Regions from separate parts of the Thiomonas arsenitoxydans genome, predicted to be linked through region 1. Evidence: predicted binding sites of a transcription regulator. Region 1 holds the regulator's gene; each other region holds the start of a gene.

Region 1 (4,316 bases):
ATTTTGATCAGCCAGAAGTAAAGCGTGATGACGACCGGAACCTTGACCGCCAGCGCCCAACTGGGCTGCGCGGCTTTTACTGCGTTTTGCATGATGAACTCCCTGAATACCGTTTGCGTTGTTGTGGCGTCGCGTGCGGCGCGACCCCGGCATTCTGGAGAGGACGACTTAGCGCAAGGTGAGCGACTGGCTCCGCTTGCGGCTGCGGGCCCTCAACTGCTCTTGCGCAGATTCGCCGGGGCGATGCGCAGCGCTTCGCGGTATTTGGCCACGGTGCGCCGCGCCACCTGCACGCCTTGCTGCGTGAGGCGTTCGGCGAGTTCGCTGTCCGACAGGGGTTTGGCGCTGTCTTCTTCAGCCACCAGGCGGCGGATGAGTTCGCGTACCGCGGTGGATGAGGTGTTGCCCCCGGCCTCGGTGCTCAGGCCAGAGCCGAAAAAATACTTCAGCTCGACAGTGCCGAAGGGCGTGAGCATGAACTTCTGCGTGGTCACTCGCGAGATGGTCGATTCGTGCAGCCCGAGCTCGTCGGCAATTTCGCGCAGCACCATGGGCCGCATGGCCACGGGGCCGAAGTCGAAAAACCGTTGCTGGCGCTCGACGATGGTCTGCGACACGCGCTGAATGGTCTCGAAACGCTGCTGCACGTTTTTCACGAACCAGCGCGCCTCCTGAAGCTGTCCCTGCATGGCGCCGCCGCTGTCGCGGGCGCGGCGCATGGCGTCGGCATAGATCTGGTTCACGCGCAGCCGGGGCATGACCTCGGGGTTGAGCTGCGCCACCCAGCCTTGCGGGGTCTTGCGGGCGATGACATCGGGGGTCACGGCCTGCGCGGCATCGCGGCGGAAGGCGCTGCCCGGATGGGGGTCGAGTTGGGCGATGCGTTGCTGCGCCAGGCGCAGCGCGGCTTCATCGGCTTCGAGCTGGCGTTCGAGCTTGCGCCAGTCGCGCTTGGCCAGCAGATCGAGATGACCGCCGCGGCAAATCTGCAGGGCAAGTTCGCGCACGGGACAAGACGCTTGGCGCTGAAGCTGCAGGCAGAGACAGTCGGGCAAATCGTGGGCGGCGACACCGGCCGGGTCGAAGCTCTGAATCAGGCGCATGGCCGTGGTCAGCGCATCGGCCAGGTCTTCGAGCTGCTCGGCGTCTGCCGCGGGGGCGAGGGCCTGCGCCAGTTCCAGCGGGGTGTCGGGCAGGTAGCCGTCGTCGTCGAGCGAGTCGATGATGGCCTCGGCGGCCGCGCGGTCGGTGGCGCTCAGCGCAAGCCCGGCCAACTGACCGCGCAGGTGGTCGCGCAGATCGAGGTGTTCGGAGGCAATGTCGAGCGCGCTGAATTCGTCGTCGTCACCCCCGCCCCCGCTGACGGACTGGCCTGAGCTGACCCAGGAGTCGGCGTCGGCATCGGTATCCGCACCGTGATCGGTTTCGCCGCTGCTGGCCGTCCAGTCCTGCGTGTCGAGTTGCAACTCAGCGGCGGGCTCGGCGGCTGCGTCATGCCCTTCGACCGATGCCTGAGACGGGTCGGGCGCCAAAGGCGGTGGCGACTCGGATGTCGGCGCGGCAGCGGGCGCCTCTTGCTCTTCTTCAGGTTCGAGGAAGGGATTGGATTCGAGCAGGCCTTCGATTTCCTGCGTGAGTTCGAGGGTGGAGAGTTGCAGCAGCCGGATGGACTGCTGCAACTGCGGCGTGAGTGCGAGATGCTGGGACAGGCGCAGGTTCAGCGACGGCTTCATCGCGGCTTACATGCGGAAGTTTTCGCCGAGGTACACCTTGCGTACCGCGGGGTTGTCGATGATGGATTGCGGATCGCCCTGCGCCAGCACCTGCCCTTCGCTGATGATGCAGGCCCGGTCGCAGATGCCTAGCGTTTCACGCACATTGTGGTCGGTGATCAGCACGCCGATGCCCTGCTCTTTCAGGAACTGCACGATGCGCTGAATCTCGATGACCGCAATCGGATCGATGCCGGCAAACGGCTCGTCGAGCAGGATGAATCGCGGTTGCGTGGCCAGCGCGCGGGCGATTTCCACCCGCCGCCGCTCGCCGCCTGATAGCGCGGGGGCGGGGCTGTCGCGCAGATGTTCGACGTGCAGTTCGCGCAGCAGATGATCTTCGCGTTCGCGGATTTCGGCCCTGCCCAGGCGGCGCCCTTGCGCGTCGCGCTGCAACTCCAGCACCGCCCTCACGTTCTCGGCCACCGTCATGCGGCGGAAGATCGACGCCTCCTGCGGCAGATACGACAGCCCCATGCGCGCACGGCGATGCATCGGAGAATCGCTCACGTCCTGGCCGTCGATGTGGATGCGCCCCGCGTCGGGCCGCACCAGGCCGACGATCATGTAGAACGACGTGGTCTTGCCCGCGCCGTTCGGCCCCAGCAGGCCGACCACCTCGCCGCAGCGCACGCTAAAGCTGACGTCGCGCACCACCTGCCGACCGGCATAGCGTTTCTGCAAATGTTGAACGTCGAGCTCCGGGCCGGTGGCCGCGCGGGACGACGGAGTGGAAGGCACGCGCGCGGCTTCCGCCGGGGCGACGGGCTCCAGGCCGCCCCGCACCACGGTCTGTCCAGCGGAATGCGGCTGGACGCTCAAGGCTGTGTCCCCAGCTTCGGGGCGACTTTGAGCGCGGGAGGCGATTTGGGCGCCGTCGGCGCGGACGGGGCGGCGGGCTGCGGCGTCAACATCACCCGCACCCGCCCTCCAGGGTTGGTGGCCGTGGCGCCCTGCGCACCGCCTTCGACGGTGAACACATCGGTGATCTGGTTGTAGGCAATCACATTGCCCTGGCTGCGGTCGGCCAGCTTGCCGTCGATCAGTCGGCTGAGCATGGCCTGGCCACGCAGCGTCACTACATCGGTCTTGCCGTCGTATTCGATGCGCTGCGCGGCGCCGTCCATGGTTTGCGTGGGCTGGCCGGGCGCGGTATCGAGTTGTTGCTGGAAGGTAGCCAACTGGCCCGGCGCGGCGATCGCCGTCGCGTACTGATAGCCGTCCGGCGCCTGGCGCACATCGACCGTGGCGGCGCGCAGCACCAGAGAACCCTTGGTGACAACCACGTTGCCGGTGAACACACTGGTCTGGTGCACGTCGTCGTAGCGCATGGCGTCGGCCTCGATGTGAATCGGCTGGTTCCGGTCGGTCTGCGCCGCAAGCACGGGCAGCGCCAGGCTCGGCGCACACAGCAGGGTCAACAACAGGATTCGGGCCACTCGTTTCATCGGCATGGGTTTTGCTTTAGTCGGGCCATTCTAGGGCCAGTTCAGGCGATTTCGCAGCAATTTTGCGGGGCTCAAAAAACACTGCCCGCTGTATGCGGGCAGTGTTGAGATGTGGCAGGGCGACGCGCTTACTTCTTCTCCGCCTGCACCTTCTTGATCAGGTAGTCCACGACCTCGAGCACCTTCTTGTTGTTATTGGCTTCAGGCAGCGCCGCAGAAGTGGTGTAGGTGCCCTGAACCGCCATGGTCGGCACCCCGCTGATCTGATAGTCCGTCACCATTTGCGTGGCCTGCCGGACTTGCGCATTCACGCCGAACGAGTTGTAGGCATCCAGGAACGCTTTTTTGGAAATGCCCTGCTGTGCCAGCCAGTTGGCCATCTGATCGGCCGTGCCCAGAGGAATGTGCTGTTTGTGGATGGCATTGAAAATCTTGGCCTGCATCGCATCGTCGAGCTTGCCCAGCGCCTTCAGTGCGTAGTAGAGGTGCTGTTGCGGCACGAACTGGGGAGAAAAAGCGACGGGCACGCGCTCGAGCACCACTCCGGCGGGCAGTTTTTTCTGCCAGGCTTCGAGCAGGGGATCGAAGTCGGCGCAGTGCGGGCAGTCGTACCAGAAAAACTCGTACACCACGATTTTGTCCGACGGGCTCACCGGCTGCGGCACAGCCAGACGGTTGTAGGCAAAACCCTCGTTGAAGGGGCTGCTCTTGGCGGGCGTCTGCGCCTGCGCGCCCGCAGCAAGAAAGCCCATTGAAAACACCATGAACACCACGGTAAGCCAGCGTTGAAACATGAGTCGTCCTTTGGTTTGAAGATCTGAATAGGGTTTTATGAACCGGTGCGCATCAGGGCGGTTTGAACCCCGTTATCGCCCAGAAGTTTCTGCGTCTGCTCGGCCTGCTGCGCCGAGGTGAATGGCCCCACTCGAACGCGATAGAGGGTGCGCCCGTTGACAACGCGCTCGTCCACATGCGCCTCCTGACCGATCAGAGCCACCTTGGCGCGCTGACGCTCGGCGTCTTCGCGCGTGCTGTACGCCCCGACCTGCAGCACATACTGCACGGGGCTTTGGGCGGCCGGTTTGGTTGGGGCGGC
Region 2 (4,316 bases), 1.4 Mb from region 1:
GCAAACGCGGCGTAACGAACGCTTGATCGGGAAGTCAATTGGGCAAACAAGGTCATGGTGGCACGCATTCAAAAAATCAGCGGTCAGTGTAAGTCTGGCAACGCGCGTGCCGCACACCCGGCCGACAGGACGTGGCGGAATTGCCAAAAAAAAGCGGCCCGAAGGCCGCATTTGAAAACCATCCCACCTTACAGCGAGTAGTACATATCGAACTCGACCGGGTGCGTGGTCATGCGGAAGCGGGTGACCTCTTCCATCTTCAGCTCGATGTAGGCGCTGATGAAGTCGTCGCTGAACACTCCGCCCTTGGTCAGGAAGGCGCGATCCTTGTCCAGATAGTCCAGTGCCTGATCGAGGCTGGAGCACACGGTCGGGATCTTGGCTTCTTCTTCCGGCGGCAGGTCGTAGAGGTTCTTGCTCGCGGCTTCGCCCGGGTGGATCTTGTTTTCCACGCCGTCCAGGCCGGCCATCATCATGGCGGAGAAGGCCAGATAAGGGTTGGCAGTCGGATCGGGGAAACGCACTTCGATGCGGCGGGCCTTGTCGCTCTGCACGAACGGCACGCGGATCGAAGCCGAACGGTTGCGCGCCGAGTAAGCCAGCATCACCGGGGCCTCGAAGCCGGGCACCAGACGCTTGTAGGAATTGGTGCCAGGGTTAGTGATGGCGTTGAGCGCGCGGGCGTGCTTGATGATGCCGCCGATGTAATACAGCGCAAAGTCGCTCAGACCGGCGTAGCCATTGCCAGCAAACAGGTTCTTGCCGTCTTTCCAGATGGACTGGTGCACATGCATGCCCGAGCCGTTGTCGCCGACGATGGGCTTGGGCATGAAGGTCGCGGTCTTGCCGTAGGCGTGGGCGACGTTTTGGATCACATACTTCATGATCTGCGTCCAGTCGGCACGCTCCACCAGAGTGGAGAATTTGGTGCCGATTTCGCACTGGCCGGCGTTGGCCACTTCGTGGTGATGCACTTCGACCGGCACGCCCATTTGTTCGAGCAGCAGGCACATTTCCGAGCGGATGTCCTGCAGACTGTCAACCGGGGGCACCGGGAAATAGCCGCCCTTCACCGACGGGCGGTGGCCCATATTGCCGCCTTCCATCTTGTCGCCGGTGGCCCAGGCGGCTTCGTTGGAGTCGATCTTGACGAAGCAGCCCGACATGTCCACATTCCAGCGGACCTGGTCGAAAATGAAAAACTCGGGTTCCGGACCGAAATAGGCGGTATCGCCGATGCCCGATGCTTTCAGATAAGCCTCGGCCTTTTTGGCGATGGAGCGCGGATCGCGGTCGTAGGGTTTGCCATCACCGGGTTCGAGCACATCGCAGCTCAGCAGCAGCGTGGTTTCTTCGTAGAACGGGTCGATATTGGCGGTGTTCGGGTCGGGCATGAGCAGCATGTCCGAGGCTTCGATGCCCTTCCAGCCAGCGATGGACGAGCCGTCGAAGGCGTGACCATCGGAGAACTTGCCTTCATCGAAATGCGAGACAGGCACCGTGACGTGCTGCTCTTTGCCGCGGGTGTCGGTGAAACGGAAATCCACGAATTTGACATCGTGCTCTTTCACCAGGCCCATCACGTCGGCGACTGTTTTGCTCATAAAAATCTCCTGTCAGGTTGAAATGCGTTGGGGGTGGTCATCGGCCGTGCTGAAGACGCCACTTGACATCGTTTGCTGCAATGCTCCGCGCAGTGCAGGGAATCTAGCAGAAAGCGTGCCCAGATCGTTTGAAACCCAGCGCCTCCCACCAGGAGAAAAGACGGGGTTTGCAGACGGCGGAAAATGCACCAAAAACGTGCCGAAAACTCTCATGCACTTTCTCGGTGCGATTCAGCTCATTTTGGTGCATCTTCCCAACTGCCTTCCGGGAGGTGGGCTCGCAAATAGTCGAAAGCCTCACTTACGGCCGCCGAGTCGCCCTTCACGCCGAGTTCAATGTGCCGCCCCCAAACCGGGTGATCCACGCTGGGGAGGCTGAAAACCTTGACGCCCGCATACCGCTGCTCGATGTCTTCCATCAAGGGCGTGAGGTCGGACTCCATTGCGTGGCGCACGATCACGGCCCGTTCAACCTGATGACCCTGGCCGTGCAGATGCGCCAGCGGACCATCCAGCGCCCATTCGAGCATCGGCCACGCCATGACCGGAAAGCCCGGGACGAAGTAGTGCTGCCGGATGGAAAAGCCCGGAATGCGGTTGTAAGGGTTGGGAATGATGGCGCTGCCCTGCGGAAACATGCCCATGTTCAAACGCTGCTGGTTGGCGGGGCTGTCCACATCGCCCAGCCCGGCTTCGATGACCCGCTGCTGAATCAGCGCCTTGGCCTCGGGGTGTAACTCCAGCGGCAGGCCCAGCGCGGCTGCGGCGCTCTGCCGAGTGTGATCGTCTGGCGTGGCACCGATGCCGCCGCAGCTCAGCGCCACATCGCCGCGCCGGAAACTGGCGGCAAATGCCTCGGTCAGCTGGGCGGGATCGTCACCCAGATAGCTCACCCAGTCCAGCCGCATCTCTCGCGCTTTGAGGAGAGCCAGGATCTGAGGGAAATGTTTGTCCTGCCGCTTTCCCGACAGGATTTCGTCGCCGATGATGTATAGCCCCAGTCCCATGCTTGTGCTCTGAATTGAAAATCCAAGCATAGCGGGGCGCCGTCGCTTTCGCGCCACCAAACCCCCCAAAAAAATCACACTCTGGCGCTTTCCGTGCGATTGCGGGGTGACGCTTCAGCACACTCCGCCTTTATGCTGGGTTACCTCGTTTTTAATGGACGCTCATGCTGCTTCACCACACTTTCGAGACCACCGCCACCGACTTTGCCGAACATCGCGCCATCGTGCGCGAAGGCGTGACGACCCGCTATGGCGAATTGGCCGACCAGGTGGAGGGCATCGCCGCGGCACTGCGAGCTCATGGGGTGCAGCGCGGTGAGCGGGTGGCGCTGTTTCTCGACAACTGCGTGGAAATGATCGCGGCCATGTACGCCGTGCTCAAAATCGGTGCGGTGTTCATGCCGGTCAACACCCTCACCAAGGCTGACAAGCTGGCTTATATCCTCAACGATTCCGAAGCCTGCGCCCTTTTCACCCAGCAGGAACTGGCCGAAACCAGCCGTACGGCCCTGGCGCTAAACCCCAGCGTGCGTCATTGCTACATGCTCACGGCCTACGCGCAGGGCAAGCCGGACGTCGGCACGCCCGATCCACGCGAGTGCGCCTTTCCTGCCGCCCTGCCCGGCGCGGCCTGCTCGCCCACGCAACCCGATCTGATCGATCAGGATCTGGCCGCCATCATTTACACCTCGGGCTCTACCGGCGATGCCAAAGGGGTGATGCTCACGCATCTCAACATGCTCACCGCGCTGCGCTCGGTGCGCGGCTACCTCGGGCTGCGGCAGGACGACATCATCGTCTGCGCCCTGCCGCTGGCGTTCGACTATGGGCTGTATCAGGTTCTCATGGCCTTCAGCCTGGGCGCCACCGTGCTGCTGGAGCGCTCGTTCACCTTTCCGGTCAAGGTGCTGGCCAATATGGCGCGGGAGCGGGTGTCGGTGTTTCCCGGCGTGCCCACCATGTTCACCCTGCTGACCAACCTCAAGGCGCTCCATGAGTTCGATCTCTCGGCGCTGCGGCTGATCACCAATACCGCGGCGGCCTTGCCGCAAACGCAAATTGCGCAGATTCGCGCGCTGTTTCCGCAGGCCACGCTGTTTTCCATGTACGGGCTGACCGAGTGCAAGCGGGTGACCTACCTGCCGCCGGAACAGCTCGATGTGCGCCCCGGCAGCGTCGGGCGCGGCATGCCCAATGAAGAAGTCTGGCTGGCGGACGACGAAGGCCGTCCCCTGCCCAACGGCAGCACCGGCGAGCTGGTCATCCGCGGCAGCCATGTGATGCGCGGATACTGGCGCAAGCCCGAGCAAACCGCGCAGCGTCTGCGTCCGGGGCCGATTCCCGGTGAAATGGTGCTGTATTCGGGCGACCTGTTTCGCACCGACGAAGAAGGCTGGCTGTATTTCGTGGCGCGGCGAGACGACATCATCAAAAGCCGGGGCGAAAAAGTCAGCCCGCGTGAAGTTGAAAACGTGCTGCATTCGCTCGATGGCGTGTTTGAGGCCGCCGTCATCGGCGTGGACGACGCCCTGCTCGGCCAGGCGGTCAAAGCCTTTGTGGTGTGCAAGCCGAGCTACACGCTCACCGAGCGCGATGTGATCAAGCACTGCCTGGCGCACATCGAAAACTTCATGGCCCCCAAATACGTTGAATTTGTCGATGCCCTGCCCCGCACCGACACGGGAAAAATCAAAAAAACCGGCTT
Region 3 (4,316 bases), 1.0 Mb from region 1:
TGGCACTCCAGTTGGTCAAGGTCTATGCAAGCCGCGTGGAAAACGCAAACTTCCTGCGCTGGTTTCGCAATGACTGGGTGCTCAAGCTGCACCCTTCGCCGGAGTTTGTGGAGATCAGCCCTGACTACCTGCTGGCGGTCGATGCGGGCGGACGCATCATCGGGCACAACAGGCAGGCGCAGCTGCTCCTTCAGGCAGCAAACAGCGGCCCTGTTCTGGGCATGGCCTTAGAGAGCGCGTTCAATATTCGACTTGATGATCTGGGCCAGTTCATGCGGGCCACGCCCGACGAGCGGCGCGCGGTGACCCTCGTAGGCCGCGGGCAGGTGCTGTTTCTGCATGCGCTGCCGCCCCCTGCTCGCCGCGCTGCGGCGACGGACGACATGGTGGCGCCGGTGCTGCCGGCGCCGCTGGCTCAGCTCTCTGGCGGCGACCCGACGCTGGATAGCCAAATTGCGCGCGCGGCAAAGCTTGTCGACTCGCCTATCAGCATTCTCATCACGGGGGAAACTGGCAGCGGCAAGGAGTACCTTGCCAAAGGCCTGCACGAGGCAAGCCAACGCCGAAACAAACCGTTCGTCGCGGTCAATTGCGCGGCCATCCCCGAGACGCTGATCGAGAGTGAGCTTTTTGGCTACTTGCCCGGAAGCTTTTCCGGCGCTAGTAGCAAGGGAAAGCGAGGCCTCATCCATGAAGCCGACGGTGGTACGCTGTTCTTGGATGAGATCGGTGATATGCCGCGTGACCTGCAGGGGCGGTTGCTGCGCGTACTGGCCGAGCGCGAAGTGCCAGTCATTGGCGCCACGCGTCCCCTACCCGTGGACATTCGCGTGATCGCAGCCACGCATTGCGACCTTGAAACGCTGGTGAAAACTGGTCGTTTCCGGGATGATCTGTACTACCGGCTGGCCGGTGCCCGTGTGAAACTTCCCGCTATACGCCAGCGGCGCGATCTTCTGTGGCTGCTGCACAAGTTACTGCACGAGGAAGAACCTGCCGTGGTGCTGTCGCGCGAGGCCGAGGCGGCGCTGCTCAGCTACAGCTGGCCGGGGAACTTGCGCGAATTGCACAATACGCTGGCCTTTGCCCGTGCCGTATGCCGCGATGGCGTGATCCGGATCGAGGATTTGCCTGATACCTTGCTGGGCGCAGCCGCGCCATCAGTGCGCGCCCACCCCGACGCAGCGCTTCACCCGCCCGCAGCCCAGCAACTGCTTGAGTCGCTTCGTGCCGCGCAGTGGAATATCAGCGCCGTTGCACAACAGATGGGCAAATCTCGCATGACGCTGTACCGGCACATGAAACGATGGGGTATCCACTCGCCCAAGCACACGCCTTAGGCCGAATACTAAATGTGACATCTGGCCGAGGTGCACAACGGCGCTTCGCGCCCCGGGCCCCCTTCAGCAACGGGGCCAAGCAACAATGGCACGCGAGTTGCGTAATAGGAACCAACCTTACGCTCTTGGAACTTCGGTATGACTCGCGTGGCCCACGCTCTTGAAGCCAGCATTGGTGTTGTCGCCAACCCCGTATCGGCGCGCGACATCCGGCGCATTGTGGCCAATGCCGGAAACCTGCAGATCACCGATAGGGTGAACATCGTGCTTCGACTGCTCAGCGCCGCAGCGTCCTGTGGCGTCAAGCGGGCCTGGATCATGCCCGACCGCGGTGGTATCCGCTCCCTTCTGGAGCGCCATATCAGGCGCGGCACCGATCACTCGCTGCCGGCCATCGAGTTCCTGGATATGCAGCCCACGTCCACGGTCGAGGACACGTTCACCGCGACCAGGCTTTTGCAGCGCATGGGCGTGTCGGCGATCGTGGTTCTGGGCGGCGACGGCACCCATCGCGCGGTGGCGCGCCAGCTCGTTGACGATAACAGTGCCGTGCCGATTGCCGGGTTGTCGACGGGCACGAACAACGCCTTTCCCGAGATGCGCGAGCCCACGATCACTGGGATGGCCGTCGGGCTTTTTGCCAGCGGGCGCATCGCGCGCGCCCAAGCGCTGGCACGCAACAAAGCGATAGAGGTGCGCATCGAAGATGCACGCGCAGGCACCCGGCGCGACATCGCTATCGTCGACGCAGCCATCACCCACGATCACAGCTTGGGTGCACGCGCGCTGTGGAAGACCAACTCTCTGGTTGCGCTGTATCTGGCCTTTGCCGATCCCCAGGCGATTGGATTGTCGGCAATCGGCGGCCTGTTGCAGCCCGTAGGGCGGCTGGAGTCCGGTGGCCTGGCGGTTCAGCTCGCGCACGGCGGACGCGAAGCCCTGCTGAGCCTGCACGCGCCGATTGCACCCGGCATGGTGCGCCCCGTGGACATTGCCAGCTGGCAGCGCATGGTCGCCGGCGAGGCTCTGCCGGTGCTGGCTGAAGCGGGCACCGTCGCCCTCGACGGCGAACGCGAACTCGGTTTCGAGCACGGCCAGCGTGTGGATATGACCCTTCGCGAGAACGCATTTTTCACCGTAGACGTCGCCCGGTGCATGGGCTTTGCCGCCAATGCACAGTTACTGCGCTACACCTCTTCGCTTAATCACTAAAAGGAGATCAACCATGGCAGGCAATCCTTTTCCCCAGTCCCGGGAGCAGCTGCTTCAGGCCTACCGCACCATGCGCACGATTCGCGAATTCGAGGACCGTCTGCATGTGGACTTCGGTCGGGGCGACATTCCCGGTTTCGTACACCTCTACGCCGGTGAAGAGGCGGCTGCGACCGGCGTCATGATGCATCTTGGCGACGGCGACCGCATTGCCAGCACGCACCGCGGTCACGGGCACTGCATCGCCAAGGGCGTTGACGTGATGGCGATGATGAAAGAGATCTATGGCAAGCAAGGAGGCGCCTGCAATGGCAAAGGTGGCTCTATGCACATTGCCGATCTTGACAAGGGCATGATGGGGGCTAATGGCATTGTGGGCGCCGGAGCTCCCCTGGCGTGCGGAGCGGCACTGGCTGCGAAATTCCGCGGCAAGTCCGAGGTGGCCGTGAGTTTCGTGGGCGATGGCGCCTCCAACCAGGGAACCTTTCTCGAAAGCCTGAACCTAGCCGCGGTGTGGAACCTGCCGGTGGTCTTCGTAGTCGAGAACAACGGCTATGCCGAGACCACCTCGCGCGACTACGGGGTAGCCGTGGACAGCTATGTGGACCGCGCGGCCGGCTTCGGGCTCCCGGGAGTGACGGTCGACGGCACGGATTTCTTCGCCGTGCACGAGTCTGCGGGCGAGATCATCCACCGGGCGCGCACGGGCGGCGGACCGGCTTTGCTGGAATGCAAAATGGTGCGCTTCTTCGGACACTTCGAAGGCGACGCGCAGACCTACCGGGGCCCCGGCGAGCTCGATGACATCCGTGCCAATCAGGACTGCCTTAAGAAATTCTCGGCGGCTCTCATCAGCGGCGGAGTAAGCACCGAGGAGGAGCTCAAGGCCATGGATCGCGAGATTGCCGCGCTCATCGAGCGCTCCGTGGCAGAGGCGAAGGCCGCACCGCTGCCCACCTTGGCCGATCTGACCACCGACGTTTACGTTGCCTATTAAGGAGAGCCACCATGGCACGCAAGATCAGCATGAAACAAGCCATCAACGAAGCACTCGACCAGGAGATGTCGCGATGTCGCGCGACCCCTCGGTGATCGTGTTGGGTGAAGACATCGTGGGCGCCGCCGGCGCGGACGGCGAGCGCGACGCCTGGGGCGGCGTGCTCGGTGTGACCAAGGGCCTTTACGCCAAGCACGGCGACCGCCTAATGGACACGCCCCTGTCGGAAAGCGCTTATGTCGGCGCCGCCATTGGTGCCGCTGCGTGCGGCATGCGGCCCGTGGCGGAACTCATGTTCATTGACTTCATGGGCGTGTGCTTCGACCAGATCTACAACCAGGCCGCCAAGTTCAGATACATGTTCGGGGGCAAGGCGCAGACCCCGGTGGTCATCCGCGCGATGGTGGGCGCAGGCATGCGCGCAGCAGCGCAGCACTCGCAAATGCTTACCCCGCTGTTCACCCACATTCCGGGACTCAAGGTGGTGTGTCCCAGCAGCCCATATGACACCAAGGGTTTGCTCATTCAATCGATTCGTGACAACGATCCCGTGATTTTCTGCGAGCACAAGAATCTCTACGGCGTGCAGGGCGAGGTGCCTGAAGCCAGCTATGTCATTCCCTTTGGCGAGGCAAACGTCGTGCGCGAGGGCAAGCATGCCAGCATCGTCACATACGGCCAGATGGTCCAGCGCGCCCTCGATGCAGCGACCACGCTTGCCCAAACCGGCATCGATTGCGAGGTCATCGACTTGCGCACGCTCAGTC

Evidence for each region. Region 1 encodes sigma-54, which starts transcription at its own class of promoters, with help from an activator protein. Its sites were predicted from a motif close to TGGCANGNAANCTGCTTT; they were not measured.
Region 2: glnA (type I glutamate--ammonia ligase) is a predicted target of sigma-54. The motif match lies at 1,708-1,725, and genes of this name have one in related genera.
Region 3: THI_RS02265 (ATP-NAD kinase family protein) is a predicted target of sigma-54. The motif match lies at 1,427-1,444, and genes of this name have one in related genera.

The regions. Positions count from the first base shown of each region.
Region 1 covers NC_014145.1:3,208,109-3,212,424, forward strand. Annotated here, with positions in the region: gene THI_RS15175 (COG4705 family protein) at 1-92, opposite strand, end outside; gene THI_RS15180 (RNA polymerase factor sigma-54) at 213-1,733, opposite strand; gene lptB (LPS export ABC transporter ATP-binding protein) at 1,740-2,513, opposite strand; gene lptA (lipopolysaccharide transport periplasmic protein LptA) at 2,591-3,226, opposite strand; gene THI_RS15195 (thiol:disulfide interchange protein DsbA/DsbL) at 3,349-4,014, opposite strand; gene THI_RS15200 (peptidoglycan-binding protein) at 4,050-4,316, opposite strand, start outside.
Region 2 covers NC_014145.1:1,796,524-1,800,839, reverse strand. Annotated here, with positions in the region: gene THI_RS08305 (hypothetical protein) at 1-56, opposite strand, end outside; gene glnA (type I glutamate--ammonia ligase) at 189-1,604, opposite strand; gene THI_RS08295 (competence/damage-inducible protein A) at 1,841-2,611, opposite strand; gene THI_RS08290 (class I adenylate-forming enzyme family protein) at 2,776-4,316, shown strand, end outside.
Region 3 covers NC_014145.1:486,738-491,053, reverse strand. Annotated here, with positions in the region: gene THI_RS02270 (sigma-54-dependent Fis family transcriptional regulator) at 1-1,340, shown strand, start outside; gene THI_RS02265 (ATP-NAD kinase family protein) at 1,479-2,552, shown strand; gene THI_RS02260 (thiamine pyrophosphate-dependent dehydrogenase E1 component subunit alpha) at 2,566-3,549, shown strand; partial or broken gene THI_RS02255 (alpha-ketoacid dehydrogenase subunit beta) at 3,561-4,316, shown strand, end outside.